2 regions of the uncultured Marixanthomonas sp. genome follow, and region 1 is predicted to be linked to the other one. Evidence: riboswitches for the same ligand, from Rfam matches in the RefSeq annotation. Region 1 holds a riboswitch; the other holds the start of a gene.
What was found. Region 1 has a riboswitch for S-adenosylmethionine ahead of AACZ92_RS03900 (hypothetical protein). Riboswitches for the same ligand answer to the same signal wherever they lie in the genome.
Positions count from the first base shown of each region.

Region 1 (16,236 bases):
TTATCTATAAAAAGATTAAGCAAATAGATATATTAATAAATGCCGCCGGTGTAATGCCACTCACCTATCTTAAAAATAGACATCTTGAAGAATGGTTGGAAACAATCGATGTAAATGTGAAAGGCTGTTTACGAATGATTGATGGTGTTCTACCCGCTATGAAAGAACAGAAGCGTGGACACATTATTAATATTGCTTCTGTTGACGGAAAAGAATTATACAAAGGGGGCGCGGTTTACGGTGCTTCCAAAGCAGCTTTGATTGCCTTGTCACGAGCTATGCGCATGGAACTTTCCCCAGAGTTCGGCATAAAGGTCACTTCGGTTGAACCCGGCACCGTGGGCACCAATTTAAGGAAGGATATCACCGATACAGAATTATTGAATGATAAAGATTATAGCGACGATGAACCAAAACTAAAGGCAACCGACATTGCCCGTGCGGTTTTATATGCTATTAGTGAACCCGCCGGAGTAAACATAAACGAATTATTGATTAAGCCCACTCGAAAGTCTTAGTTTTTAAATAAAAAGTCTATTTTATTTAAAACTTCATCCTGTTACCTTCTATATTTTAGTTTTTAATTAAGAACTAATCCCGATTTTCCTTATTAATTTTAAGTTCACCCTTAAACAAAAAATAATATGAGATCAATATGGAATGGTTCGGTAAGCTTTGGATTGGTTTCAATACCTATTAAATTATTTTCAGCTTCAGAAGACCGAAAAATAGATTTAGATATGCTAGATCGCCATGATAACGCACGTATCAGGTACAAAAGGATTAATGAAGATACCGGAAAAGAAGTAGCTTGGAAAGATATTGTTAAGGGTTACAAAATGGACGATGAATATGTTGTCTTAGAAAAGGAAGATTTTGAGATTGCCAATATGAAAAAAAGTAAGACGATCGATATAGAAGAATTTGTAGCAGAGAAAGAAGTATCAGATTTATTATTTAAAAAACCTTATTTTCTTCAGCCCCAAAAAGATGGGGAAAAGTCCTATAACTTATTACGCAACGCTCTAAAAAAAACCAAGAAGTTAGGTATCGCAACATTTGTTATGAGGCAAAAAGAACACTTGAGCTTAATTGGAGTCTATGAAAACACATTGGTACTTCACGTGATTCGGTTTGCTGATGAAATTAGAGATCCCTCTGAGTTAAAAATACCTAAAAGCAAGGTCTCTAAGAAAGAGATTGATATGGCTTTATCACTTATTGATAATTATACTGCTAAATTTGAATTGGATAAATACGAAGATGTATATAATGACCAATTAATGAAAATTATAGAACGTAAAAAGTCAGGAAAGAAAGTAAAACCTAAAAAGCACAAATCAGAACCTACGAAAGCCACAGATCTTATGGCCAAATTAAAGGCTAGTTTGGAAGCCAAAAAGAAATCAAAAGCTTCCTAATATGTCTTTGGACGATTATAATGCTAAAAGGAACTTCAAAAAAACGAATGAACCTGAAGGCGAAACAAATAGTGACGACCTAAATCGCTTTGTTATTCAACGTCATGAGGCTAGTCATTTGCACTATGATATCCGCCTGGAACATAATGGGGTATTAAAGAGTTGGGCAGTGCCCAAAGGACCTTCTATGAATTCTGCTGATAAACGATTGGCTATCCATACTGAAGATCACCCCGTCTCCTATCTCTTTTTTGAAGGGGTTATTCCTAAAGGTAATTATGGAGCGGGCAAAATGAGTATATGGGATTCTGGTACCTATACATTATACAAAGGTTCTTCCTTTAATTCGCAGTATAAAAAAGGTGACTTAAAATTAACGTTTAAAGGCTCCAAGTTAAAAGGGCAGTTCGCATTAGTAAAAACGGAGCACGGTGACAAACAAAACCAATGGTTACTTATAAAGAAAAAAGATCCATTTGCCACTGAGCTTATGTATGACCCAGAAGAATCTCAGCCAAAAGAATATGCATCCGCAACAAAAACAAATAAAACTATTTCCCTCAATAGTCAAATTAAACCCATGCTAGCCACAAATGGCTCCTCCATTTTTAATAATCCTAACTATATTTTTGAATTGAAATGGGATGGATATCGTTTACTATCAAATGTCAACAATGGAGAGGTAGAAATTTATTCGAGAAATGGAATAGTTTATAACAGTAAATTCCAAAAAATTGTAGAAGAACTACAACAAATACCTCATAATTGTATTCTTGATGGAGAACTGGTCGTAGTGGACACAAACGGAAAGCCTGACTTTTCTAAACTTCAAAATTATACTCCACGACAACCAGAAGGCACCTTACGCTATTATGTTTTTGACCTGCTGTATTTAAACGGTTATGCTACTACTTCCTTGACCTTGTTAGAGCGAAAAAGCCTATTACCGGAATTACTTGAGGACCTAGAGAGCATCTATTATTGTGATCACATCGACGGAATGGGAATCACATTATATAATAAAGCCCTAGAGGAAGGTTTGGAAGGGGTAATGGCAAAAGAAAAAAATAGTGATTATACCCCTAATTATCGAACGGACCAGTGGTTAAAAATAAAACATGTCCACACCGATGAATTTATAATCTGTGGGTTTACCATCACAAAAAAAGATTCCCTGTTTGGTTCTTTATTATTAGGCTCTCGAAAAGATGGTACCCTTAGATATGTTGGGAATTGTGGTACAGGGTATTCCACTACAAAACAAAAAGAAATACTGGAAATCTTACAACGATTTATAATAGATGATTCGCCTTTTTCTGAAGAAATAAATCTGAAAGGACGAACTCCTCAATGGGTATCTCCCTATATATATTGTGAAGTATCCTTTACCGAATATACTAAAAATGAACTTTTAAGACATCCTGTTTTCAAACGGTTACGTCTCGACAAAAGCTCCATAGAGGCTGTTAATGAAATACAAGGCAAACGTACTTTTCCTAATCCAACAAGCAATAAGGACATTAAAAGAAAAGGTGAACGACCTCCAAGATCGGGTACGGATGTACTCACTGTAAATAGTATTCCAGTGCCCATCTCTAATCTAGACAAAGTCTATTGGCCCAAGTCGGGTTATAGAAAATATGATTTAATCGATTACTACCTTCAAATCTCTGAAACTATACTACCATATTTAAAGAACCGTCCTCAAAATTTACATCGGCATCCTAACGGGATTGAAGGCGATTCATTTTATCAAAAAGATAGTGAGAATTTACCAGATTGGATCGAGTCATTTAAACAGTATTCTAAGTCTTCTAATAAAAATATTGATTATTTATTATGTCAGAATGAAGCAACCTTACTTTATATGGCTAATTTAGGATGTATCGAATTAAATCCGTGGAATTCTCAGATAACTCATATAGAACATCCAGATTATGCTATCCTGGATCTAGATCCTTCACCTAATAATACGTTTGAACAAATAATAGAAGTAGCCCAGGCCGTCAAAGCAGTTTTGGATAACGCAGGTATAAACGGTTATATTAAAACCTCAGGCAGTAGAGGACTCCATATCTTTATTCCTTTAGGGGGGCAATATAGTTATTCAGAAACTCGCAACTTCGCAAAATTATTGTGTTATTTTGTTATTGATTTGGTGCCCTCTTTAGCCACGATTGAACGAACCAAAACAAAACGTGATGGAAAGATATATCTTGATTACTTACAGAATGGACGAGGACAAACTATCGCTTCAGCCTATTGCGTACGTCCGGTTTCAGAGGCTTGTGTCTCCACCCCGCTTTTATGGAAGGAAGTGAAATCGGGTTTGAAAATAGATGAATATACCATTAAAACCGTTCCAGAACGCTTAAAAAAGCTAGGGGATATATTCGAACCTATACTTAAAGAAGAGATAGATATGAAAAGCGTAATTGATACCTTAAACGCTTAATATATTGCTACATTAAAAGTACCATCGTAATACCAAAAATTATATGGGCGAATATTAAATGCAGATAATATTTTTTTCTTTCAACTGAAGGCGGATGGGGATGTATTATGAATCCCAATTGCCAAAAGCAAACTCCAATCACCCCAGCGATAGAACCGAAGATAATCCCAGATACTAACGTAATAGGTATATTGAAAATATGTCTGCAAAAATTAAATATAACAACTAAAAAAATCCCAATTAAAACGTGTATGACCCATCCTAATACATGTTCTTTTCCTATTTTAAAAGGTTGAGAAGGTATTCTTCTAATAAATAAGTTTATCAATTGAGGTTCTTTCATATTGCTATGAGTAAAATAAGAAACGCCATAGCTAAATGCTGTCATAGTAAGTGTGGCTAATACTCCAATTGAGATAACTGAAAATAAGATTGTCATAATCATTAAATTGGTGGATTAAAAATAACTTATTTTTTTATAAATAACGATATCTAATTATTCCAATAAAATGATTGGTATGTAATTAAACATTCCACATTCAAAAAATTATAAACTTCCCTTAAAAACTCTAAATGATATCCTAAATCACTGCTTTATATACTTTTAAATAGTTAGCTTTAAAACACTTAACAGAAAACATAGACATTATGAGAACTCTATATGCTACTTTAACAGTGATATTTTTGTTCATTGGATTGGTAAGTCAGTTTTATTTTAATCATACCCCGTTAAACGCATTTTATTTTCTTACAGTGCTATTCGGAATTTTATCCATAATATGGAATAAATCGCCCGAGTATTATCGGAGACATTCCAAATAAACTCCTTTTTTAATTTCAGTTAAATACAATAAAACAGACACCTATGGAAAAATGGTTTGCTACTGATTTTATAACCCTTACCGCAATTGCCATTACTACCGTGGTTATTTATGCTATTGTAATTCTATATACACGCATCTTCGGTAAACGAAGTTTTTCAAAAATGTCGAGTTTTGATTTTGCTATGACCGTGGCCGTAGGTTCATTAATTGCTACAACCATTCTATCGCATTCTGTATCTTTATTGGAAGGGATGTTCGGTTGCTTTATGATTTTTGCTATGCAGATGTTGGCTGCTCTTTCGCGACGCTGGAAACCCTTTAGAAAAGCCATTGACAACAGTCCCTTACTTATTATTAATGGATGGCTCACTTATCTTAGATGATAATTTAAGAAAGGCTCGGGTATCGGAAGGAGATTTGCGCTCGAAATTAAGGGAAGCTAATATTTTATCCCTCTCTGAGGTTAAAGCTGTCATCTTTGAGACTACTGGTGATATTATTGTTATTCATTCTAAAAATGCCGAGGCTCAAGTAGCTGAATGGCTATTAACGGATGTTAAACGTAAATAAAATGTATGCACTGTTCATAAACCTATTGTATAAAAAAAGCCTTAGGTACCCATATCAGTTTACTCAGAGATATCCATTTGCAACGGATTGTATTATGGCTATGGTAACTACTGAAATAAACAATCAAGCTATAAATAATAACCAAAATATTTCTTATACATGAAAGATTTTTTAAATAAAAATAAACGCCCGTTGTTTGGTGGGCTAATAGCAACACTTTTCATCGGAATAGGAGTTTTTTTTCTAGGCAATTTATCAGGATATGAAGCCAAAAAATTAATAAGTACTTCTCTATCTGGCATTAATATGCTTTGCAATACCATTGTTCTGGCCTCAGCAACTATTTTAGCACTATTGCTTACACTTTTGGGTATAAGCACGGGCACAAAATCTAAATTGAAAAATGCTCATTATAAACAGGTGTTATCCATTGCCAAATTTGATACTATTTTATTTGTAGGCGCATTACTACTCTTTCAACTTTTTAATATTCCTATCACCGAAGCAGACAATGTGCCTACAGCGTGGTATGACATAATCTATTGGACAACGTTGTTTTTTTCGTCCGTTTTAAGCGGGATGATGATTACAGTTATTTTAATGTTATATACCACCGTAACCAATATTATAAATATAGTAGGTCTGGGAAAGGATCATTACTTAATTAATGATGAAAAGAAAGACAAAGATTAGACATATTTCTTAATAATTAAAGGGGTGATTTTCAAAAAAATTTAAAATACTAGGTCTATAACTTTGATATATGGACGCTATAACTCTGTTAGGCTTATTTGCAGGCATATGCACCACTTCGGCTGTAGTACCCCAACTAATTCGAGCTTGGAAAACAAAAAAAGTAGAGGACGTTTCTCCCATTATGTTTGCAATTCTTTTATTAGGAGTAAGTCTTTGGGTTGTATATGGTGTTTTAAAAGATGATTTAGCCATCATAGTTACTAACGGTCTATCTTTAATTTTAAATATGAGCATGCTTTATCTAATGGTTTGTTATAGAGGGAAAAAATTGTATCTTTTTTAGTTTCTAAGGGTAATTAAATTGAGCAAACCAAATTGAAATAGAGGTTGAAATTAAAAAAACCAGAACTTCTGTGAATTCACAGAAGTTCTGGTTTTTTACCAATTCCTTCATTAAGTATAGTTTATAGAATTTTTGTAAGTGAGTTTTTAATAAAATTTTCCATTTTTTGGGTTTTAGCTAATTTTTCCAAGAAATCAAATAAAATTTTGAATATATCTACAATGTTTTTTTATTTCCTTCTTATCAAGCACCAGAATATTTAGTTGGCCTTTCTTTCTCGTTTTAATTTTAATCAATAACAAGTCCATCTTTTACTTAGTTGAGGTGTGTTCTAGACACAGTCACATCCACTATTTAATCCAGATATTTTATGACTGTGATCGGAAAAGCTCTTAACAGTAGTAATGTCAATTTTGTTTGTTTATTTTATTTCTTCACCGTTTAGATGTTTTTTAATAATGTCTTATCTAATAAAGGTTCCATAATGAAGTTGTTAAATATATTATACAACTTTTAAAAGTGGTTTAACTAAAGGTAACCCTTCTATTCAAAAAAATACAAGTAACATAGTGTTTAAATTAACTATGAAGGCATTTTCAGACACTGAACGAAAATCTACTTTGGAAATCCTGGAACTTTATTAGGAATTTTTCTAGAGCATGTCAATATAGAAATCAAATAAATTATGTAATGTAACTTTAGTAGGAATCAGGAAGTTGAGAAATACCAGATTAAAATAAATGAAGATTGACATCAAAAAAACCAGAACTTCTGTGAATTCACAGAAGTTCTGGTTTTATACTTTTTTAATGTCGTAAACTGTATTGTTTATAGTACATAAGAAGAATTTTTATAAAATTCAAACAGATTTTTGAGTATAGTTATAATCTTTTTTATTTCCTTCTTATCAAGTACTAGTTCTTTTCATCTTCTATTTGATCTTCAATATCCTTATATTTAGTTGGTGTTTCTTGCCCGTTTTAATTTATATCAACAATTTATGCGTCTTATACTTAGTTGAGATGTGTTCTAAACGCAGTCACATCACCGCGATTTAATCCATATCTTTTATGATCGTAATCGGAAAAGCTCTATACATTAGTAATATTATTTTTCATGATGATTTTATTTCATCCCCATTTAGAGATTTTTATATTAACAACTCTTAATAGTGGTTTGCTTAAAAGATAACTCAATAAAAAATTTGAAATAGTTTTTTTAAATTAACTATGATGACATTCATTAACATCTCAAAATACTGAACTGAAATCTATTTTAGAAACCATTGAATTTTATTGGGAACTTTTTTAGGGCAATTCAATAGGTAAATCAAATAAGTTACGTGATTTAATTTTAGGAGTGAGTGAGGAAGTTGAGCAATACCAAATTGAAATAAATGAAGGTCGAAAAAAAACCAGAACTTTTGTGAATTCACAGAAGTTCTGGTTTTTTACTTTTTAAACAATAGTAAAAAATAAAATTTGAAAAGATAAAATAATAGTCTAATAGTATTATTTATGTTAACTCTGTTCGATTTTACAATTCTCGAGAAAAACTTTTTCTGGAAAAATGTAAAAAAGTTATCATGAAATATTGAATTACAGATCCTTATAGTAAGGAATCTTTAAAACACCAGAAAAAAATTGAAAATGATGATTTTTTAGTTTTTATGGTAGTTTTTGAGCTTTTTAATAGAAAATAAAGTAAGAAATACTTCTCGTTTGAAGAATTTAAACTAACACTTTTACCTTAAATGAGTTTTACATTCATGTTTTCTTAATGAGCTGAAATTAATTATTTTCTTAATAACTAATATTTTTATCCTATTCAATTTAGATTTAATATACGGAAATCTCTATCATAGTTTTTCTTTCGTTATGATTAAATCACGCTTTTATCTATTTTACAGTCTACTGCCTATTTTCTGGATATCTTCTTCAGAAAAGCCAAAGTAGCTCATTTCATAGATGCAATGGACAATAACTTCCTGTTCTGTAAAATTAGTTAATGTTTCATCATTAATATCCATCCCCAGCCAAATCCGCCAAGGGGTCAACTCGATACCTTGTGGATATTTTTCGTCCTCATTTCTCGGATTATTATACTTTGCAGAAACATCAATATATTCTTCATTATCATCTTTTTCTATGGAAAGTACTATTGACATATCAGTATCTTCGGGTTGCATCATTACCAAATTTTCAAAAACTACTTTATATCCTTCTAGATTTTTAATAGCCTCGGGATAAATTTCTGAAAATTTAGAGTAAATATTAGACCAAGTATTATTCTGTATAAGTTTTTTAAACTTCATTGAGACTACTAAATTTTTAATGTTATGATTATAATCAAGTAAGGTTTTTCAAGTAAGCTATCACCGCTTTCCAATCTGCAAAATCTTTATCTCCTTTTGGGCCAAAATGAATATGTTTCCCCAGAAATTTTCCAGCTCCATTTGCAGTGCGATCATCTATAAGGAAATCGCCGTGAACTAAATGTTTATTATGCGAAAGAATCAACCTTTTATATGCTTCATCGGGTAAGTATTTCTTCACCCAAAGTAATTTATCTTGCCAAGCGGAAGGGTTATCCCAAGGAGCTGTAGATAATATATAAGTGTCAAAATTTTTACACAACCACTTATAGCCCTCAATGGCACCATCATAGGGCTCCATTAAAAAGAAAATTCCAGGGACTTCATCTAAATCGCCTTCATATTTTAGCTTATCTTCTTCTGAAATTTTATCGATGCCCGATTTAAAGTTTACCAACACATTGTCCATATCTACAAATACGGTTTGTTTGGTCTTATTTTTTTTATGTTCCAAAAGCTCTTTATAGTTTTTTGTATGACGCACTACTTCTTCACAGAATAGATCAGAAGAATTATCTGTGCTATACCCATCTTCACTTAATAGACTTACGCTAAATGCTTCTCTTTTTTTATTAACTCGATCTATATACTCTTGATTCATAGGATTAATCCCTCTAGATCTATCTTTAGAATCTGCTCCTGAGTCTCCCATAAAATCCCATTCTTCGGCAAATAAAGCAAGTTGTATTGCTTTAACTTGCGTAGTAAAATCTGAAGGTGTTCTTTGAACTTTTCGAAGTTGTTCGACTTCATAATCCATTAAAAAGCCTTGATAGTCATTTAAAATTTTTCCGATTGTCAATGCTGTCATAAATACATTTTTAAATTTAATTAATAACTGCGTCATGCACTAGTTCAGAGAAATGTTCCTGTCGGAAACTTCTAAACTTTATGTACATTTTTTCTGTGATTTTTAAAGTAAAATCACAGAAACCGATAAATATTATAAAATTGAATAAATCATGCTTTTCCTATAAGTAGGCTCATTGTATAAGCACCTTCGCCTGATTGAGCAGGTTGCTATCACTTTATCGTGATTCTAAATGGTATTGCTAAGATACGGTTATTTTATAAATATTTTCCTAAAACTAGCTTTCTTTACCATACATTTCAAGAATGTCTATATGCTTGTTATGCAGTTTTAAGTGATTTTCTAAAGAGTACTCAATATTACCCGTTGCTGATTCTTCAAAATGTTCGGGAAGAGGCTTATACTTTTCCATCAGTTCATTGTATAAATTATCAAGCTTAGAAAAATAATCCATTACATACTCATAGCCAGTTAAATCAACTGTAACATTAATATTATCTGATATATAGGCTATACAAGGATTGGCATTCCATATTTCAGAGTTGGTAAAGTTTATAGAACCATACTGGTCTTTCTGGTGTTCAAAAAACCAAATGAGTTTCTCTCTTTCAGAATTCGCAACTTGGAATGCTATTAGAGCCTCAGCAGCTTGATCATTTATTGATTTAATATTGATTATAGAATTGATGTCAAAAATTAAGTTGTTTGCTTTGTCATATAACTTATAATCGAAGCATTCGAAGACGCCTAATTTGCCTAAGAAATTTTTTATAAAGCTATAATCATCATACCAGTCGGCAAAATCATCTAGCTTAATTGGATCTTGCATCTCTTTTATATCATTTGCCATTGAATAGTATTGCTTTTCAACCAAAATATAGTCATTAGATGGTTTAAAAGTAACTTTCTCATCATGACAAAAAGTAAAATTAAGGCAGTTTGTCTTTTCTAAATCTGTGAAATTAGTGAGTTTGTTGCAAACGTATATATCATCTACGACAGTATCATTTTTACTTTCAATAAACAAATCTAAATAGTGACCAGATTCTGAAAAAAATGTCATTCCTTCACAGCCTTTATTACAAGATCCGCATATACCAAAGAACACATCGTCAAATGAATGACAACCATCTTCTTTTGCAATTTTAAACTTCTTTGCTAGTTTTTGCAGAAATAAAGATTTTGAAACATCCATATAAGGTTTATCATCATCGAGTAGTTTGTTGAGTGCTTCGATATCGAAGTTTTTTATGGAGTATATGATCTTATCCCGCATTATTAGAAACGATTATTATTTAATTAGTGGTTTGATTTTCATAGAAAAGAAAATTAATTACTTCAAAACACTAAATGCTTTCCAACCCCATTTTTCTTTAGATTTATTAAAAGATAAAACTGCTTTAATTTCCAATTTTTTATCATTCAATATGCTATTTTCCTGAATCAGATTTGGTGGTACAATATTAAAGAATACTATTATTCAAAATCAACTCCGTTCCACACTCGCCATTCGTTTCATTGTATCAAAAAATGCTTGATAGAAGGTCTGATCTTTGGCATATAAGCGATACAAATCTAATTCTTGTTTACGTTGTTTAGACATCACATCGTCTAGAATTTTTCGGAAAGCGAGATCTTTGTTTTGCTCATCGCTATTTTCGGCAACTTTTGTTTGAAAATCAGGATGGGCTTGAATGGACTTGCTAAGGCTTATAAACTTAATACGTTGATCATCTGGTGTTGCATCCCACCCTTGGAACCAACGTTCGTTAAATGACTGTATAATCAATTCTAAAGGATCTTTTTCTTCATCACTACCGTAGGCACCGCGTGGAGATGGATTTTGAGGGTCCAAGTCGGAATCCGAATCGTCCAACCCGATAGTGTGGTTCAGCTTTATGCGCTCCAAGCCATAGGTTGATAAATCAACAGAGTTCAACAACTCATCCATACCATCTATAACAGAATCTTTGATGGGCAGTTTAGGGATTAGAAATTTTAGAAACCAAAATAGCTTTTCCCATGTAACTATTTCGAAAGGGAGAATGGAGGCCATTTGCCCATAAATTTTCACAAACTGTTTGGCTTTAATTTTAAAATCGGCTTTGTCCTCATCTTCTAATTGCAATTCAGATACAAATCGTTCTGCTGCCGTATCGATTATAGGACTTAACAGTTGCGCATCTGCTTTTTGGAAAAATAGCGTGTTGAAGTTTTCTACTTCTTCCCATTCATATACACCAACCTCATCTAAGACATTTTTTAGTTCATGAAGTACATTTACATCAGTAGCTTCGCTTAGGGACGTAGCGGTGTAAAAAGGATCAAAAGACTTTTTAATATCATCGGTGGAGTTAAAAAAGTCAAGAATAAATAGATCTTCGGTTTTCTTACCTAATTTATCCGCAGATCTATTTAAACGAGATAGCGCTTGTACCGCCATGACACCCTGTAATTTTTTATCCACATACATGGCGCAGAGTTTAGGTTGGTCAAAGCCAGTAAGGTATTTATTAGCAACCACCAATATTCTATAATCGTCCTCATCAAATTTATCTCGAGTATCCTTTTCACCAAAACCGTTCATACCTCCTTCGGTGTAATCTATACCGGAAACAGTTTTGGTTCCAGAAAAAGCAATGGCTATTTTAAATGGATTGCCTTTGTCTTCCAATATTCGTGTTAAGGATTTATAATATTTAATAGCAGATTCTATGCTTTGGGTAAGTACCATTGCCTTTGCCTTCCCTTTAAGTCTTTTTTGATTAACGATATGCGGAATAAAATGATCTAGAATTATTTCGGCCTTGGTCTGTATGGTTTGTTCATGTTGTTCCACAAACGCACGTAATTTTTTTTGTGCTTTTGCCGTATCGAATAATGGGTTTTCTTCAATAGATTTTTCTATTTCATAATAGCTTTTTAATGTAGTATAATTGGCAACTACATCTAAAATAAAACCTTCCTCTATTGCTTGCTTCATAGAGTACAAATGGAAGGGTGCAAAGCTGCCATCTTCTTGGCGGTTTCCAAATTTTTCTAAGGTAATCGCTTTTGGGGTTGCCGTAAATGCCATATAAGACGCATTGCCACGCATTTTTCGTGACTGCATTGCCATAACAATTTTATCTTGGGCGTCTGTCTCTTCCTCTTCATTTATTTCATGACCCATTGCTTGGTTCATTTTGTCGTGAGTTGTTCCACTCTGGCTACTATGAGCTTCGTCTATAATCACGGCAAAGCGTTTATCACTTAAATCTGAAATACCATCAATGATAAATGGAAACTTCTGAATAGTGGTAATGATTATTTTTTTGCCTTGTTCTAGGCTGTCCCTTAGTTCTTTTGAAGAATAGGCTGGAGCGACGATATTTTTTACTTCGGAAAATTCCTTGATGTTCTCTCGTAATTGCTTATCTAATAAGCGTCTATCAGTAACCACTATCACAGTATCAAACAGCGGATGGTCTGTACCTCTATTTCCTGCTACGCTCTCATTTTCAGGATACGTATCTATTAATTGGTAGGCAGCCCAAGTAATTGAATTAGATTTTCCTGAACCTGCGGAATGTTGTATTAAATACGTCTCCCCAACTCCATTTTTAGCGGCGTGGTCTATAATGTTACGCACCACATCCATTTGATGGTAACGCGGGAAAAACAGGGTACGCGAATTTAAGTTATCTTTTTTGCTCCCGTCTAGCCTAACAAAATGCTGAATGATATTTGCCAAACTATTTCTAGTAAAAACCTCTTCCCACAAATAAGCAGTTTTATGGCCAAAAGGATTAGGTTGGTTTCCCTTTCCATGATTATTACCTTTATTAAAAGGTAGAAAAAAAGTATCCCTGCCATTTAACTTGGTCGTCATATAAGCTTCGTCAGTATCTACAACAAAATGAACAATACATCGTGCAAATTGTAAAAGAGGTTGATGATTATCTCGTTGAGTTTTGTATTGATGTTGACCGTGAACCCGAGCGTTTTGTCCTGTCCAATGATTTTTTAACTCCATAGTGACCAAGGGCAAACCATTTACAAACAACACCATATCAATTTCTTCACGTGGATTATCTGCCGAATATGGAACTTGCCGAGTAACACTAAATATATTTTGTTCAAAGTTTTCCTTAACAGCTTTACTGCTGCTCGCTAATGGTAAAACATAGAATAAAGTAAAATGCGCATCGTCCACGCTCAGTCCTTTTTTTAGTAAGTGTATAATACCATACTTTTTGATCATCCTATCCAACCGATTTAGAATTTTTAATTTCCAATCGCTTTGTCGTTGTAGTTTTTCGAGCTCCTCTTTTTGGGTGTTTTTCAGAAAATCCCAAAAGAATTGTTCATCAATTGCAAATTGTGAATTGAAGTGCTGTGTTTGACCTATATAATACCCATTGCCTGCTCGGTAAAATTCTTCAGATTCATTTACACCATCAACACTAAGCTCTTCTGCTTTGATTGCTTCAAGGCTTGTTCCGGTTAATTGTTTTTCTATGGCGGCTTCTAGGGCTTGTTCGTTAGTTTGGCTATGCATTGTAAAAATTTTAATTAAAAAAGAATCGTTAAAACAATTAATCTTGACACGGCTGAAAAAACTCTGTAGACCAAATATCTTCACATAATTGCTCAACAACATTTGCCCTTTGTTTTATATTACTTAATTTTAAATTAGTATGAGGCTCAAAATTAATTTCTTTTAAATCGCTATTCTTAAAGTTTGGATTTTTAATGTAAAAGTCTGGATGCAAAGTTTGAGTGTACGTATTTTCTTTTAAATAATGTGGTAATTTATCTTCATAAACATCACTGCTAAATGATTGGTTTGTACCATTTGGAAGCAAAACTAATGCACCAATATTATTTCTTACATCATCGAAATCACGTTCTTGCTCAAACTCATCCCTATGTTCATCAAAATGGTCACTCCAAAGATGTTCAATCTCATATTTTTTACCACTTGGTTTAAAGTAAGTGATATAGGTTGAACTTTTGCCTACTTTATTATCAACATAGGCAGTAATACGAGAGAGTAAATGCTTTACAAATTTTCTATTTTGTTGATGTAATCTAAATTTTTCAACTCCCGAAAAGGTATATTCAATTGCATCAGCTTCTCTTTTCAATTCTTCTTTTAAAGCTGGCAAGTCAAGATTCCGTATATTCTTAATGATATTGAAAAATGTGTATTGTATAGATGAAGAGCCAAATTTTTTGAAATTAACGGCTCTTTTCACGGTAAAGGTTTCAATAAACCGTGCTACTAATTCTACTTTTTCGATTATTACATCTTTCTCATCCGAAGATAAAAGTGGAGCTAACAACATTGCATCTTGAATTGAAGCAGCAATTCCCCAATTATTAATGTAATACAAGCTCGGGCACTTTGAATCGTAATTAGCCATCTTTTCCCAAATAAAATCGAATGCTTTTACAGCAAAGTCAAGTTCATTCTTAAAAAAACCATAAAATTGTTCAGCCTTGGTCAACCCCACTTTCTCATCGTGATTATCTTTAAACCAATCATGAAAGCGTGTTCCAATTTGCTCATAATCCTCATTTTCTGAATCTGCTTTCCTAGCTCTCACTGAAATGGCAAACTTTGCTCTAAACCAAGCTTTAAAGAAATCTAAATCTGCCGTATCGTCTCGGTCGTGTAAAGTTTTTATATGTTCTTTCCAAAGATCATTGATTTCATTTCGTTTCTTTCTATTTGAAATTCTTGAGAGAACATATCCTTTTAACATTTCGGTTGAGGTCAAATTCATTCCTCTATCGTTCATTGTCTCAAAAATAGTATATGCATTTTCATCAGAGTATGCAGTTATTTTAACCAAAATCACATTGCCGATAAACCAATCAATAAAATAAGGCAAAGCTTTGCCTGTCAATTCCTCTGGAAAAACATCGTGTATATCATAATAGCGATCAACTATATTTTGCACAGTCTCATCATCCTCAACCTCGTTTAATTTATAAGATCCAGTGTCATAAAGTCCCTTTAATACATCTTGTCGATCTTCATCTGTCATATTAAATGACTTCTCACCGTATTTTTCTGAAAACACTAGGTTAGAGATACTCACCTTGTTTTCACTTTCTCTTTGTAGGTGATTTAAATAGATTAAGAACAGTGTTATAGATGTAATACGCTGTTGACCATCTATTATTGAGTTTTTACCGTCAGCAACGCTAAAAACTACTGGACCTAAATAATAACTTTGATAATTTGCAACGGCAGATCGAGCATCAGTAGATTTATAAGACTTTAAAAAGGCTGCTGTAAGATCTTCTATTATAGCTACCATGTGCTTTTCTTGCCAGCGGTATTCCCGTTGAAAATAATCTATGAAGAATTTTTGGTCTTTAAGTAAGTCGTTTATACTCTTGTCTGAAGCTTGTATATTGTTTTGGTGGTTGGTCATTTTAAGTTTTAATAATATTAATTATTCTTTTTTAATTTTATAAAATAATTCACGGGCTGTTTACATAATGGTTTCAAACTTCCATTCAAAATCTTTACTTTCCCATACCCTGTTTTTGTATTAAAATCATAAACTCGATATAATTTATAGTTTTCTGAATTTTTAATACTCCATTCTAGCTCGTTTCGTGTAATATAAAATGGAGTTTTAAAACCTCCCGTTGTGGCCTTTACCTCTATATAAACCGTATTACCATTTTTATCTACAGATTTTATATCATATCCTTTTCCATCTCCTTCTTCAATTGAAGTATG
Region 1 covers NZ_CAXBCK010000009.1:54,908-71,143, forward strand. The annotation lists gene AACZ92_RS03855 (SDR family oxidoreductase) at 1-518, shown strand, start outside; gene AACZ92_RS03860 (Ku protein) at 645-1,421, shown strand; gene ligD (DNA ligase D) at 1,423-3,876, shown strand; gene AACZ92_RS03870 (hypothetical protein) at 3,884-4,321, opposite strand; gene AACZ92_RS03875 (hypothetical protein) at 4,742-5,083, shown strand; gene AACZ92_RS03880 (YetF domain-containing protein) at 5,058-5,270, shown strand; gene AACZ92_RS03885 (hypothetical protein) at 5,430-5,963, shown strand; gene AACZ92_RS03890 (SemiSWEET transporter) at 6,034-6,309, shown strand; gene AACZ92_RS03895 (DUF6557 family protein) at 8,213-8,623, opposite strand; gene AACZ92_RS03900 (hypothetical protein) at 8,658-9,494, opposite strand; SAM-I-IV-variant riboswitch at 9,638-9,735, opposite strand; gene AACZ92_RS03905 (hypothetical protein) at 9,772-10,770, opposite strand; gene AACZ92_RS03910 (type I restriction endonuclease) at 10,981-14,034, opposite strand; gene AACZ92_RS03915 (DUF262 domain-containing protein) at 14,072-15,922, opposite strand; gene AACZ92_RS03920 (DUF3883 domain-containing protein) at 15,940-16,236, opposite strand, start outside.

Region 2 (16,236 bases), on a different contig from region 1:
TGGTGTTTTCGAAAATTTTCAGGGTGTTGTCCCGTACTTGAATCATTAATTTATGTACCGAACATGTATCTTCATCAGGGCAGTCATCACACTTTTCATAGAAATTCAAACTCACACAAGGCACCATTGCGATTGGGCCTTCCAATATTCTGTAAACTTCCGCAACTTTTATTTCAGCTGCTTCTTTCAGTAGATAATAACCGCCACCTTTTCCTTTTTTAGAACCTAAAAAACCAGCCTTACGCATACTAAGCAATATACTTTCCAGAAATTTTTGAGAAATATTTTCTGATTCAGCAATTACAGAAATAGGCACAGGTTCATCTTCTTCACGCTTTGCAAGAAAGGTAAGAGCTTTAATTCCGTATTTGGTTTTTCGAGATAACATTTTATATGAAATATAATAAAAAACTATAAAATTATCATAATTTATATTGTACACATAGATTTTTAAAAAAGATTTGAAGCGATTTTTCTAATATTATCACTTTTTCCCATTGAATAATAGTGCAAAAAAGGAATATCGCTTTTAATTAACTCCTTACTTTGGGCAATGCACCATTCTACACCTACCTGACGCACAGCTTTATTGTCCTTGCATTTTAATATTTGTTTTGTAAGTGCTTCTGGTAAATCAACATGAAACCGATGTGGCAATATAGTAAGTTGTTTTTTTGTTGAAATAGGTTTCAACCCTGGAATAATAGGGACAGTAATTCCATTTTTTCGGCAAGCTGCTACAAATTCAAAAAACTTTGCATTGTCAAAAAACAGTTGTGTAACAATGTAGGATGCCCCTTTCTCTATTTTTTTCTTTAAATAGGCAATATCACTTTGTAGACTTGGGGCCTCCATATGTTTTTCAGGATACCCTGCAACGCCTACACAAAAATCAGTTTTTGATTGGTTTACCGTTTCACCGTCTAAGTACCTCCCTTTATTTAACTGTATAACTTGATCTACAAGTCCTTCGGCATAACAATGTCCGTCTTTTTCGGGTTTAAAATATACTTCAGATTTCACCGCATCACCTCTTAGAGCCATGACGTTGTCTATTCCTAAAAAGTCCAAATCGATTAAAAAGTTCTCTGTATCCTCTTTGGTAAACCCGCCACACAATACATGGGGGATAGCATCTACTTTATATTTATTTTGAATCGCAGCGCAAATACCAACCGTACCAGGACGTTTTCGGACTATCTTTTTTTGCAATAATCCGTTTTCCATTTCTTTATAAACATATTCTTCTCGATGATAGGTTACATCTATAAATGGTGGTTTAAATTCCATTAGCGGATCAATACTATTAAAAACCGACTGTATATTTCTACCTTTTAATGGCGGTAATATTTCAAATGAAAACTGTGTGTTTCCGTTTTTGTTTTCTATGTGTTCTGTTACTTTCATGAGTCTGCTCTATTCGATTTTAACCAGTTTTCAGCTTTTTCAACTGGAATATTTTTCCGCTTTGCAAAATCGTTTACTTGATCGTTTTTGATTTTCCCCACTCCAAAATACCGTGCTTCAGGGTTGGCAAAATAATAGCCGGATACCGATGCTGCAGGCCACATCGCCAAACTTTCGGTAAGTTGGACGCCTATCGTTTCTTCTACTTTTAAAAGTTGCCAGATGGTTTCTTTTTCCAAATGATCGGGGCACGCTGGATAACCCGGTGCAGGACGAATGCCTTTATAGGTTTCTTTAATCAACTCTTCATTGGTTAAGGTTTCGTTTTTTGAATATCCCCAATGTTCTTTCCGAACTTTCTCGTGTAAATATTCAGCAAACGCTTCGGCAAGACGATCGGCCAATGCCTTTATCATAATAGCGTTGTAATCGTCTAAATCTTTTCTATATTTTTCTGCTTCTTCGTGTGCACCAAACCCAGCTGAAACACAGAAGCAGCCTACGTAATCCTGTCTTTCACTTTCTTTAGGGGCTATAAAATCTGCCAACGCAATGTTTGGTCTTCCTTTGGCTTTTTTACTTTGTTGACGAAGCGTTCTAAAGTACGTAGTTTCTTTTTTTCCTTCGGAAGAATAACTAACTTGAATATCATCGTCATTGATCGTATTGGCTTCAAACAGACCAAAAATAGCTTTGCCTTCTAGTATCTTTTCACAAAAGATTTTCTGAAGCATTTCTTGTGCATCATTATACAATTCAGTGGCTTGAACACCGACTAGCTCATCTTTTAAAATTGCCGGAAATTTGCCGTGTAAATCCCAACTTCGGAAAAAAGGCGTCCAATCTATATACATTTCAAGCTTGGAAAGATCAAAATTTTCTAGTGTCTGTACGCCCAATTCTTTAGGTTTTACAATTTCAGAAGTGTTCCAATCTATTTTAAATTTATTCTTCCTTATTTCATCTACAGGAAGATACGTTTTCGTTTTTTGACGTTTCAGAAACGCTTCCCTAAAAGAAGCATATTCAGTTTTTAAATTGTTTTTATAATCTATAGCTGTTTCCTTTTGCAACAAATCGCCCACCACGGTTATCGCCCTAGACGCATCATTTACATGAATCACAGCATTTTCATATTGGGTATCAATCTTTACAGCGGTGTGTATCCTGCTCGTGGTGGCTCCGCCAATAAGTAATGGAACGGTAAAGTTTTGTCGCTGCATTTCTGAAGCCAGAAAAGCCATTTCGTCCAATGAAGGTGTAATGAGACCACTTAAACCAATAGCATCTACGTTGTGTTTTTTAGCTTCGCTTATAATTTTATCGGGCGGTACCATAACACCCAAGTCTATAATCTCATAATTGTTACAAGCCAAGACTACACCAACAATATTTTTGCCAATGTCGTGTACATCGCCTTTAACTGTGGCCAATAAAATTTTACCTTTTGCGTAGTCATTCGTACCATCTTTTTCTTCTTCAATAAACGGCAACAAGTACGCAACGGCTTTTTTCATTACCCGCGCGGACTTTACCACTTGAGGCAAAAACATTTTTCCGCTGCCAAAAAGATCGCCCACTACATTCATCCCCGTCATTAAATGGCCTTCAATTACTTTAATTGGTTTGGACACAATTTTTCGAGCTTCTTCTACATCCGTTACAATATAAGTGTCAATTCCTTTTACTAAGGCGTGGGTAATTTTTTCCTGAAGTGATTGCTCCCGCCAAGAAAGATCAACTTCTTGTTTTTTGGATGCTCCTTTCACCGTTTCAGCAAAACTCAATAACCGTTCAGTGGCATCATCACGCCTGTCGAGAATGACATCTTCTACACGCTGTAACAAATCTTTTGGAATATTATCGTACACTTCCAACAAGGTAGGGTTTACAATACCAATGTTCATTCCAGCATCGATGGCGTGATATAGAAACACAGAGTGCATGGCTTCTCGTACGGGATTATTCCCTCTAAAACTAAATGAAACATTGCTCACACCTCCACTAATGCTACAATGTGGCAGGTTTTGTTTTACCCAACGTGTTGCTTCAATAAAATGAATGGCATTTTTTCTGTGTTCGTCCATTCCGGTGGCGACAGGAAAAATGTTTAAATCAAAGATGATGTCTTCTGCCGGAAATTGAACAATATTCACCAGCAGTTCATACGAACGTCTTGCAATTTCAATGCGCCGTTCGTAAGTGTCTGCTTGCCCTTTTTCATCAAAAGCCATAATAATTACTGCGGCGCCGTAGCGTTTTATTAACGTTGCTTGTTCAATAAAGGTTTTTTCGCCCTCTTTTAAGCTAATGGAATTCACGATACATTTGCCTTGCACCACTTGCAGTCCGGCTTCAATAATCTCCCATTTTGAACTATCGATCATTATAGGAACCTTCGCAATATCGGGTTCTGCCATAACAAGATTGAGGAATTTGACCATCGCCTGCACCCCATCTATGAGACCATCGTCCATATTCACATCGATAATTTGTGCGCCGCCTTCTACTTGATGTCTGGCAATGGTTAACGCTTCATCATATTTATCTTCATTGATCAATCGTAAAAATTTACGCGATCCGGCCACATTGGTTCGTTCTCCTACATTGATAAAATTACTTTCTGGTGTGATTACCAAAGGTTCTAACCCAGAAAGTTTCAACTGTTTTGTAATAAGCTTTGTAGCGATTCCCTCCATAATTAAGCTGTTTGTAGGTTATTCACATTACTGAAAGGTCTTGGTTGATATGTTGAAGCTACGGTTGCAATTGCTTTAATATGTTCGGGCGTGGTACCACAACACCCGCCAACAATATTGACCAGCTTTTTATCTAAATATTCTTTGATGTATGAAGCCATTTCCTCGGGACTTTGGTCGTATTCCCCAAAAGCATTCGGTAGTCCTGCATTGGGATGGGCGGAAGTTGCCGCACCGGTTTGTTTTGAAATCACTTCCAGATGAGGCAATAATTGCTCAGCCCCTAACGCACAATTAAAACCAACGCTCAATAAAGGGATATGCGAAATGGATATTAAAAATGCTTCAGCAGTTTGTCCAGACAAGGTTCGTCCCGAAGCATCGGTTATCGTTCCACTTACCATAATGGGAACGTCGATATTTCGTTCGTTTTTTACTTCTTCAATAGCAAATAAAGCTGCTTTAGCATTTAGCGTATCAAATACCGTTTCGACCAAGAGAATATCTGCTCCTCCATCTAATAAGCCCTCGGTTTGCTGTTTGTAGGCAACTCGAAGTTCGTCAAAAGAAATCGCCCTAAAACCAGGGTCGTTTACATCGGGTGACATGCTTGCCGTTTTGTTGGTTGGCCCAATAGAACCAGCTACAAATCTGGGTTTATCAGGGTTCGCTTTTGTAATTTCATCGGCTACGGTTTTGGCAATTTTAGCAGCCTCATAATTTAATTCATATACCAAATCTTCCATTTCATAATCGGCCATGGCTATAGTGGTTGATGAAAATGTATTGGTTTCCACGATATCGGCTCCGGCTTCAAAGTACTTTCTATGTATTTCGGCAATGGCTTGAGGCTGGGTCAATGACAGTAAATCGTTATTTCCTTTTACTGAAATATGAAAATCTTTAAACCGCTCGCCACGGAAATCTTCTTCAGAAAAATTATACTGCTGAAGCATTGTACCCATGGCACCATCTAATATTAAAATACGGTCTTCTAATGCTTTTACCAACGTGCTCATAACTTGATTTTTTGAAGTGCTTGTTCTATATCTGAAATAATATCTGTTATATGTTCCAACCCTACTGAAATGCGAACCAGACCATTGGTTATACCGGTTTCTTGTCTGTCTTCTTCAGAAAGTTTACTATGTGTTGTTGAAGCGGGGTGCGTCGCTATGGTTCGGGTATCGCCCAAGTTGGCCGAGAGCGAGCACATTTTCAAATTATTTAAAAACTGTCTGCCAACGTCAATACCGCCTTTTAATTCGATACTTACAATGGTTCCACCTTTTTTCATTTGCTTTTTTGCAATTTCATATTGTGGATGCGATGGAAGAAAAGGATACCAAACGGATTGCACGGCAGAATGATTTTCTAAAAAAGCAGCCAGTTGAAATGCATTATCGCAATGTTTATCGACCCGCACGGCAAGGGTTTCCAAACTTTTTGAAAGCACCCAGGCATTAAAGGGTGATAATGCCGGACCTGAATTTCTCGAAAACAAATAAATTTCCCTAATCAAATCGGCCCGACCTACGGTAACACCGCCCAATACACGACCTTGTCCATCAATTAATTTTGTAGCGGAATGAATCACTAAATCGGCTCCAAATTCAATAGGTTGCTGTAAGTATGGCGTTGCAAAGCAATTATCGATAATTAAAATCAGGTTGTGCTTTTTGGCAATGGCCCCTAGTTTTTCTAAATCTAAAATAGCAACTGCCGGATTGGTTGGTGTTTCAGCATATAATATTTTAGTGTTTTCTTGAATACAGTTTTCTATCGAATCTACTTCATCTGTTTTAAAAAAAGTAGTTTCAATATTCCATTTGGGTAAAAACTTGGTGAATAAACTGTGTGTTGAACCAAAGACACTTCGGCACGAAACAATATGGTCACCACTATTCAATAAAGCGGCAAACGTTGAAAAAACAGCAGACATACCTGTGGCAAAGGCGTAGCCTGCTTCGGCTTTTTCCATTTTACAGATTTTCTCTACAAATTCTGAGGTATTAGGATTTGTAAACCGGCTATAGATATTCCGCTGTTTTTCTTCAGCAAACGAGGCACGCATATCTTCAGCATCATCAAATACAAAGCTTGACGTTACATACAATGGATTAGAGTGCTCTTTAAACTGAGAGCGCTCCAATTGTGTTCTAATAGCGTCGGTTTCAAAATGTGTCATAGTTTTTTTCCGTTCAAAATTATATCGTACGTTATGGCTACATTTCCTTCTAATGTTAAGGAAACAGAACAGTATTTTTCAAAGCTTAAAGCCGCGGCACGTTTGGTTTTTTCTTCATCAATGGTCCCTTCTAAATAAATAGTGGTGTGAATGGCTTCAAAAGGTTTCGCGCTTTTTAGGTCCTTACGCTTCCCTTCTACTTCCATGTTATAAGACGTTATTTCTTGTCTTTGTTTTTTCAAGATTAAGACAATATCAATCGCACTACATCCGCCAACGCCCATCAACAATAACTCCATCGGGCTAGAACCATGCACTTCATCACCAGTTTTATTGTCAATATGTACCGGAAGTCCCGATGCGCCTTTTCCTTCAAAATGATAATTGTCGTTTACTCTGTTCAATGTTACTTTCATAATTTTTCGTTTTAGTTTAATTTATCGCTTAAACGAAGAATATCACCAAATACACCTCTGGCCGTGACGGCCGCTCCAGCTCCAGCCCCTTGGATTACAATTGGGTTTTTACCGTAACTTTCAGTGTAGATTTCAAAAATGGAATCGCTTCCTTTTAATTGCCCCAATGCACTGTTTTTAGGAACAGGCACCAGATTAACGTTTAGAATAGCTCCATCTTCTTTTGATAAATCTCCGTGTAAGTCACCAATGTACCGCAAAACATGGTTTTTCGCCAAGTTTTTTCGCTTTATATGAAAGGGAACATCCAACTCTTGCAATTGATTAAAAAAGGCTGACTTTGAAATACTTCTTAAGGGTTTGGATATCAAGTTTTGAATAGAAATATCTTCCAATTCGTTGTGCAAATCTAGTTCTCGGGCTAGAATGAGAAGTTTTCGACCTACGTCATTTCCACATAAATCTTCTCTTGGGTCAGGCTCAGTAAAACCATTGTTTATAGCTTCTTTCAACACCTCGCTAAAGGTTTTTTCTCCTTCTGAAAATTCATTAAAAATGTAACTTAAAGAACCTGAAAACACACCTTTAATACGCGTAATATTCTCTCCGGAAAGATGCAATAATTTTATAGTATCTATTAACGGAAGGCCGGCGCCTACATTTGTTTCGTATAAATATTCTTTCTTTTTTTCTGAAAGGGTTTTTCGTAGGTTTTTATAAAAATCCAGATCGATGGTGTTTCCTATTTTATTGGAAGAAACCAAACTGAAACCACCTTCCACTAATGCTTCGTAATTAAAAACAAAGTTTGAATCTGCCGTATTATCAATTGCAATCAAGTTTTCCAGATTATGTTCTTCTGAAAATTTTATTACATCAGTAACGGTATAAGGTGTTCCTTTCTCTTTTTTTTCTTCCAGCCAATTTGCTTTTACACCTTTTTTATCAAATAATATCGTTTTAGAGTTTGCCACCGCAAAAATGGTCAAGTCTAAATCGCGCCTTCTTGAAATTTCCTTTTGCGACTTAATAATTTGATCGACCAAGCGTGCGCCCACGTTGCCGTGACCGAAGATCACCACATTCACTTTTTTCTTTTTGATATTTTCCAAATCAATTAACTGAAGTGACTTCTCTTCTATTCTTTTGTCTATCGTTATGGTACTCATAATTTGTGTTCTTTTTCTGAAAAATGGGTTCTAAAATGGTTTGTAACTGTTCAAATTCAATTAAAAAAGCATCGTGCCCGTGTATCGAATTTATTTCGTGATAATAAACATTGCTTTTTATGGTTTTATAGATTTGATACGTGTCTTTAATTTCTTTATTTGTGAAGAAAAGGTCCGTGTCAACGCCTATTAAATGAACATTCCCTTTTATGTTTTTTACTGCAGAAAGGAAATTTCCCGTTTCTTTTGCAATGTTAACGGTGGTTAACAAATGGTTCATCGTTTTATAAGCCTCTAACTGAAATCGGTTTTTCAACTTTTCACCATGATGCAATAGCCAACTTTCAACATTGAATACATTTAACTTTTCGTTCAGACTACGATTAAATTTCTGTTTAAAGGATTCCGGGGTTCTATACAACGTCATAGCATGAATCCTTGCATCGTGAACAGGATTTTCAGAATGTTCTAAAATCTGTTTTTGAACTCGGCAATTTGCCAATAACCAGTCGGTCGCTTTCCAATCGGTAGCTATCGGGATGATATTTTCAAACAGATTAGGTCGCAGCACCGCCATTTGCCAAGCTATACTTCCGCCAAGCGAACCTCCAATAACAGCACGTATCTTTTCAATTTTCAATTGATTGATTGCATGTAAAAAAAGCTTTGCAACATCGTATACTGAAAATGCTTCAGGGTTTTCAAGTAGAAATCCGTCGTAACCATTTCCATGAATATTAAAAGCAAGAACTGTATAATGCTTTGTATCGATACACTTTTCATCGCCAATAAGCTGATTCCACCAGCCGTTTTCCTCGGTAACTGAACTATTTCCAGTTAATGCATGGTTTACCAAAATAATAGGTGCTTCGCTTAAACGAGGTCCGAAAAGCTCAAAACTTATAGGTATTATGCCCGAAAAAGCTTCGTTTTGAGTTGTATAGTTTATATGTAAAGTTTGTAATTTCATAAGATTATTTTAAAACGGCAGTGGAATGGCATATCTCACTGCCGTTTTCTATAACTAAAATTAAACTAAGACTGTTTTGGTAATCGCTTTAAAAGCTTGTTCTAAATCATCAGTAAGATCATCAAACGCTTCTAACCCTACTGAAAGCCGTATTAAATCTTTGGTAACACCTGTAGTTTCTTGCTGCTCATCGCTCAACTGTTGATGTGTTGTACTCGCTGGATGAATAATCAAAGATTTGGTATCGCCTATATTGGCCAACAAAGAGAATAGTTCAGTGGCATCTACAAACTTTTTAGCAGCATCAAAACCACCTGTTAAACCAAAAGTAACTACCCCACTTTGACCGTTTGGTAGATACTTTTGAGCAAGGTTGAAGTAGTTACTTTCTGAAAGTCCAGGATAATTTACCCAAGCTACTTCTTCCCTATTCTGAAGCCATTTAGCAAGCTCTAACGCATTTTCACTATGTTTTTTAATTCGGATTTCCAAGGTTTCCAGACCTTGTAAAATTTGAAACGCGTTATATGGGCTCAATGCCGCACCGAAATCTCGTAATCCTTCAATTCTAACCTTGGCGATAAATGCAGCTTCTTCCAATGCTTCAGAATAAACTAAACCGTGATATCCAGGTGATGGTTCGGTGAATTCAGGGAATTTTCCGTTGGTCCAATCAAACGTTCCCGCATCGATGATTGCTCCGCCTAAAGCAGTCCCATTTCCGTTGATGTATTTGGTAAGCGAATGAATTACAATATTGGCTCCGTACTTAATTGGGTTTAGCAAAGCTGGGGTAGCGACTGTGTTATCAACTAGTAGCGGGATTTTATTCGCTTTCGAAATTTCAGAAATAGCTTCAATATCCAATACATCCAATTTTGGGTTTCCTAACGATTCAACAAAAATCGCTCGGGTATTTTCTTGAACCGCTTTGTTGAAATTTTCAGTATCATTTGCATCTACGAATGTAGTTGTAATACCCAATCTTGGCAGGGTAACATTCAGTAAATTATACGTTCCGCCATACAAACTACTAGATGCTACAATATGGTCTCCAGCCCGCAATAACGTGAGCAATGTTGTAGCAATTGCCGAAGTTCCCGAAGCGGTTGTTACGGCTGCAATTCCTCCTTCCAATACCGCTAAACGCTGCTCCAGAATATGGTTCGTGGGGTTGTTAATTCGGGTATAAATAAACCCAGGTTCCGAAAGGTTGAACAAATTGGCAGCGTGGTCGCTGTTTTTAAAAACGTAACTGGTAGATTGGTAAATAGGCACCGCTCGGGTTCCTCCATTCGCCGTTACGTCGTGTCCTGCGTGCAACGATTGTGTTGCTAATTTTTGTGTACTCATTTTTCTTTTTTTTTAGTTAATGATAAATTAAACCAAAAGTCAAAATGCGCCTATTGGCGTACTTTATAAGAAAAATGTTATTAAGAAGTGAGTAAACAATTTTAAAAAATTGTCTTGTCGTTATCTATCAAAAAATTTCCAATATTTGGACATTTTTGTAGAATGTAGCACCTTCTTTCAAGTGAAAGGGTTGCTAAGGCTTCATAGGGTCTATTCCCTCAGCCTTTCTTGATAACATTTCAATAAAGATTTGAACTTTGTGAGTACAAAGATTGCTAAACATTTTTTGATATTCCAAATTAATTTAACTTTATTTTGAAATTGCTTCTTTTTAAAAATCTATTTTTAATACTATCTTTGTCCGCTGAAAGAGGAAAGATTTGACTGATTGCAACCTCTTCTGAATGTTTTTCTGAATACTATTTTCACTTAGAACATTTCAGATTAAAAAATGCTAAAGGCAGTGTAAACTTCCTTCGACGCGTTCGTCAAATCTTCAGTATATAAAAATTTAAAAAGACCTTTATGGCGTACTTATTTACTTCAGAAAGTGTTTCTGAAGGACACCCAGATAAAGTTGCAGATCAAATTAGCGACGCATTATTAGATCATTTTTTAGCCTTCGATCCCGAATCGAAAGTAGCCTGTGAAACCTTGGTAACAACAGGACAGGTAGTACTTGCCGGAGAGGTGAAAAGTGACACCTACCTAGATGTACAACATATTGCAAGGGATATAATCAATAAAATTGGTTACACAAAAGGAGCCTATCAATTTAGCGGTGATTCTTGTGGCGTAATTTCATTGATTCACGAGCAATCACAAGATATTAATCAAGGAGTTGATCGCGAAGACAAAGAAGAGCAAGGTGCTGGTGACCAAGGAATGATGTTTGGTTATGCTACCAATGAAACGGAGCATTATATGCCGTTAGCACTTGAAATTTCGCATACGATTCTTATTGAATTAGCAAAATTGCGCCGTGATGGAACCGAAATTCCATATTTGCGTCCTGATTCAAAAAGTCAAGTAACTATTGAATATAGCGACGACAATGTTCCGCAAAAAATAGTTTCTATTGTTTTATCAACTCAGCACGATGATTTTGATGAAGATGAAAAGATGTTGAACAAAATTAAAAAGGATATTATTGAAGTTTTAATTCCGAAGGTAAAAGCAAAACTACCTGAGTATGTTCAAAAACTGTTCAATGATGATATTATTTACCACATAAACCCGACTGGAAAGTTTGTAATTGGTGGTCCTCACGGAGACACTGGTTTAACGGGTAGAAAAATAATTGTTGATACGTATGGCGGTAAAGGTGCACATGGTGGGGGTGCTTTTAGTGGTAAAGACCCAAGTAAAGTTGACCGAAGTGCTGCCTACGCGGCAAGACATATTGTTAAAAACTTGGTAGCTGCTGGCGTTGCTGAAGAAGTATTAATTCAAGTAAGTTATGCTATTGGTGTGGTAAAACCTACCTCAATATTAGTCAATACACACGGTACTTCTAAAATTGATTTAACCGATGGTGAAATTGCTAAAAAAGTAGCTGAAATTTTCGATATGCGCCCTGCAGCTATTGAAAAACGTTTAAAATTACGTAATCCAATTTATGTGGAAACCGCTGCTTATGGACATATGGGACGTATTCCAGAAACAGTAACCAAAATTTTTGAAAGTCCTTACAAAGGAACTATCAAGAAAGAAGTAGAGCTTTTTACCTGGGAGAAACTGGATTATGTGGATACTGTGAGAAAAGCATTTAATCTCTAAAAATAAAAAGCGGCTTCTAAACGAAGCCGCTTTTATTTTATAGCTATTCTCTTTAATTAATTTGCTGCGTCTATTGCCAAGTTATTTAATGCACTTTTAATTTGATCTAAACGTCCATCGTTATTAGTAATTCCATGTCTTTCTTGTAGAAAATCAGAATCATTATAGGAAATATTCACAGTTCCATCCTCTTTCTCCCAAACTAGCATTTTTTGAGGCAAATCAATCGCTGTAGTTTGTGCGTTTTGCATTAGAGGAGTTCCCAACTCTGGATTTCCGAAGATAATTACCCGTGTAGGATTTAGATCTCCTTCATTAGGTGCATTTTCTTGATGATTTAATTCTGCAAAAAGAGTAAGAGCAGCATTATCAACAACTGCATTTCTTAGGTTATTATAAGTAGTATTAAAATCATTGTTACTTACTAATGTTATAATTCCTTGCTTATTGGTAATTCCACTACTGGAGTTTTCTGAAACTGAACCATTAGTAGCATCTTCAGTAAAATTAGCAAGGGCGCTTTTAATTTGTTGTAGTGTTTGAGCCCCGCCAACACCCGAGTGTCTTGCAGCTAAATACTCCGTTCCGTTGTATGAAACAAAAACATTATTGTCATTATCTTGATAGACTAACATTTTTTGAGGTAAATCTAACCCAGCTAATTGGTTTTCCTGCATTAGTGGGGTTCCCAACGTGGGATTTCCGAAGAAAATAACACGTGTATTTCGTAAATCTTTATCGATATTTTGTGCATTGGCTGTATGGTTTACCTCTGCTATTATTGATATATTAGGATTTGCCTGTAATTCACTTCGCAGTAAACTGTAGGTTGTTGTAAAATCAGATTCACTCACTGCATAGGCAAGCCCCGGAGTTTGTGGGTTATTAATCACCTGCGCATTGTTATCATCATTACTGCACGCAAAAGTTGTAATCGCTAAAGCAAGTATTAAAAGCTTTTTCATATTCAAGTTTTAATTTGTTATTTGGGTTAAAATACAAAAATGAACAATCTTGTTAAGATATATGTCTACCCTTAACAAGAATTTATCACTACGTAGATAACGTGAACATCTAACTATTTATTGAAAACTTGAATAATATTATATCGTTTGGCTTTTTGTACAGCTTCTATTTTATTGTGTACTTGTTATTATGATATTGAATAAAATACGTTCGTTGACGTACTATTGCCAGGTAGAAGAAGTAACTGTATATTCTTTGTACCATAAAAAAAACCTTCAAATAAAAGCTTTAAACTCTTTACTTGAAGGTTTAGATAAAATATAGCTGCTTGGCTATAAATTTTAGAAGGCGTTATTTAATTACCTTCTTAACTGAAGTTCCATTTTCAGTTACCAGTTTAACTAAATAGATACCATTAGAATAAGATGAGAAATCAATTTCATTTGTATTTGAGTATTCCGAAATCAATTTTCCACCTATTGTGTAAACCTGAATATCAAGAATAGCTTCTTCAGAGTTTACAAATAAACGATCTTTTACAGGGTTAGGGTAAATAGTCGTTACTGAAGCTGTATTATCCTCCACAGATAGTGGTTCTGAAGTAATACGTATATTATCTAATCGTAAAGCTGAACTTTCAGAAACAATAGGAGTTACATTTCCAAATCCAAAATAATATACTCCTGCCTCAGAAGCGATAAACTCTGAAGTGTACTCCACGTAATCCCCACCAGAAACAGTGTGACTGCTCAATTCTTGTATGTTTGAATCTTTATTTGGTGCAGTAGCAGCTGCAATATTTAATGTTGCATCATCTGCTTCTTCTGTTCCTAATTGAGAGTAATAGCGAATTTCTACTCTTTCCCCTGCATTTACTTTTATAGGGTAAGAATATATCCAGTCGTCTTTTGCGAAAGAGGTACTCGTATTATTAAACACATACCCTGTTTCATTTTGTGCACCTTCACCACTTCCATTAATCCAAGTGTTTGATGACCACCCGTCAGAATCATACTCACCATAATTTTCTTCGGTAAATTCAAAATCGTAAGAATATGGAGGAAGTGCTGCCGTCCAAATTGATGTAGGTGTAGCCCAACCAGAACCACAATCTGCATTTTTTAAGAAGAATTGATATCTAGTTCCTGGTGTTAAATCAGTATAGCTTTTGGTCAATTCAGTTTGTGCTCCTGTAGATGAAACAGACTCTGTAAATGTGGTAAGACCTGTATCGTACATTGATATATCTGTAGTGGCCGTCCAAGAAACAGTAAAGCTATTTTCAGTAACATCGCTACTTGTAACTCCAGTAACATCTGGTAAAGCACAGTTTGCAGATTCACTTATATACAAATCGTCCAACGCCAAAAAGAAACCATCGAAAGTAACATTAACAAAAGCTAAATAAATAGTTTGCCCTTTGTATGCAGATAGATCTAAAGATCTTGAGTTATAGTCAAAAGGTTGCTCCCCTTCAACACTTAAAATGACATCTGTAAAGTCTGCCATATCATTTCCTGTGGTTGAAACTCTAACTTCATAGTCCTCTAATAATTGAATATCGTACGATTTTGCTTTCCAATAAAGGGTAGGCTCTCCAGAGTTTGGAATATCTATTGTAGGTGTAATTAGCCAGTCATCAGATTGTCCAGGTTGGTCATACCATGAAGTACTAAAGGCAATTTTATTATCGTAACCGTCATAAAATTGAATCCAAGCTTCAGTATTAAAGTCTTGAACTGGTGCAAAAATGGGCACTGATAAACCATCATTATTAATTGTGGTGTATTCAGATAAGGGTGTACCATTATTGTTTTCAAATCCTGAACTAAAAATCTGAGCATTAGCTTGAATAATCAACATAAGGGTTAGAAGTAGTGTAATAGTTTTTTTCATTTTCTTTTTTTTTGAGTTAAATACTTTTCATCCTCTCAAAACTACCTATAATCATTATGCCAATAGATAAAGAAAATTAGTTTAACTATTTTCATTAGAGACTTCTTTTTTAAGTGTAAAAAAACCTCTATAAAACCTCAATTTTTAACTAAAAACCGAATTAAAGCCCATAAAATAATATCAAAAATTAATATTAACTGTCTAGTGCTTGTTAGATGTCTCAGATTGGTATTTCTAACCTAGAATTTAATAAAAGGGAATTCTGTTTGAAGTTTTTCTATTTTCTTCTGAAGATTAATCTGAAATTTTTGGTGCGCCTCACCCGAAGGATTAAAAGCTCTATGTTTTAATCCATTTTGAATGGTTTCAATTTCCTTTTGAAGGTCTTCGGCTTCTGAAGCAATCCAAACTTCTTTAAAGCGTTTCCAAATAATGGAAACAGCCAGGTTATTTGGGTGAAGCATATCTTCTTCATAAAAACGATAGTCGCGCAGTTCGTCCATCATAATTTCAAAAGAAGGAAAATAAAAAGCTTGTTTTTCTCCAGAAATAGCCTCGTGTAAACCAGAAAGTAAATGTGCTTTGCTCTGCATATTTTCTACAAAACCGTCTTTAATGTGCCGAACTGGCGAAACGGTAGAAATAATCGTAGCCTTAAAGTTTACAGTTTTAACAAGTGTAAGAGTATTTTCTATTGCGGCAGAAACTTCTTCAACAGAAAGCAGTTCTTTTAAAAACTTTTTCTGCGGAATTTTATGACAATTGGCTACAATCGAATCACTTTCTATAAACCGATAGACCCAAGCTGTCCCGAAGGTTAAAATAATATGGGAAGCTTGCTCAAGGTAGGTTTTTAAATTTTTTAAGCTATCATTCAAATTTGAAATAAAAGCATCTCTATTATTCGTTGATAGCTTTGAATGCACCTCAAAACAATGCCACTGCTCATTATGTTGAAACACATCTGTTTCAGTAAATAAATCTTCATTAATGGCTCGTGTCACTAGCTTTTCAATCGCAACTGGATGAAATACAATCCCAAACGGATTTTGAAGGTTCTGAAATTTATAATATTGGAGTTTCCTTCCAATGTTCTCAGTAAAACAAGACCCCATCAACAGGTTTTTAGATGTATAATCTATCTGATTCTGTTGCGGGGTTAGTGCTATTTGTGTTTGTAATTTCATTTTTTAAGTAATCAGTTTTCAGTAACAATTGGCAGTACTGCTCACTGCAACTGCCTAGTGCTTACTTAATCAAAGTCTTTGCGAACCTTATTTGAGGTACTGCTTAGCAGCAGATAAAGCTTCATCAATCCCATCTGGATTTTTACCCCCAGCTGTTGCGAAAAAAGGCTGTCCGCCACCGCCACCTTGAATGTGTTTTCCAAGTT
Region 2 covers NZ_CAXBCK010000021.1:3,587-19,822, reverse strand. The annotation lists gene AACZ92_RS07720 (Rrf2 family transcriptional regulator) at 1-388, opposite strand, end outside; gene metF (methylenetetrahydrofolate reductase [NAD(P)H]) at 451-1,407, opposite strand; gene metH (methionine synthase) at 1,404-4,106, opposite strand; gene AACZ92_RS07705 (homocysteine S-methyltransferase family protein) at 4,109-5,125, opposite strand; gene AACZ92_RS07700 (aminotransferase class I/II-fold pyridoxal phosphate-dependent enzyme) at 5,122-6,294, opposite strand; gene AACZ92_RS07695 (OsmC family protein) at 6,291-6,710, opposite strand; partial or broken gene AACZ92_RS07690 (alpha/beta fold hydrolase) at 6,722-8,849, opposite strand; gene AACZ92_RS07685 (O-acetylhomoserine aminocarboxypropyltransferase/cysteine synthase family protein) at 8,910-10,202, opposite strand; SAM riboswitch class I at 10,320-10,440, opposite strand; gene metK (methionine adenosyltransferase) at 10,728-11,981, shown strand; gene AACZ92_RS07675 (DUF302 domain-containing protein) at 12,038-12,946, opposite strand; gene AACZ92_RS07670 (choice-of-anchor J domain-containing protein) at 13,299-14,843, opposite strand; gene AACZ92_RS07665 (GSCFA domain-containing protein) at 15,083-16,030, opposite strand; gene alaS (alanine--tRNA ligase) at 16,118-16,236, opposite strand, start outside.
Region 2: another riboswitch for S-adenosylmethionine. It lies ahead of AACZ92_RS07685 (O-acetylhomoserine aminocarboxypropyltransferase/cysteine synthase family protein); the one in region 1 lies ahead of AACZ92_RS03900 (hypothetical protein).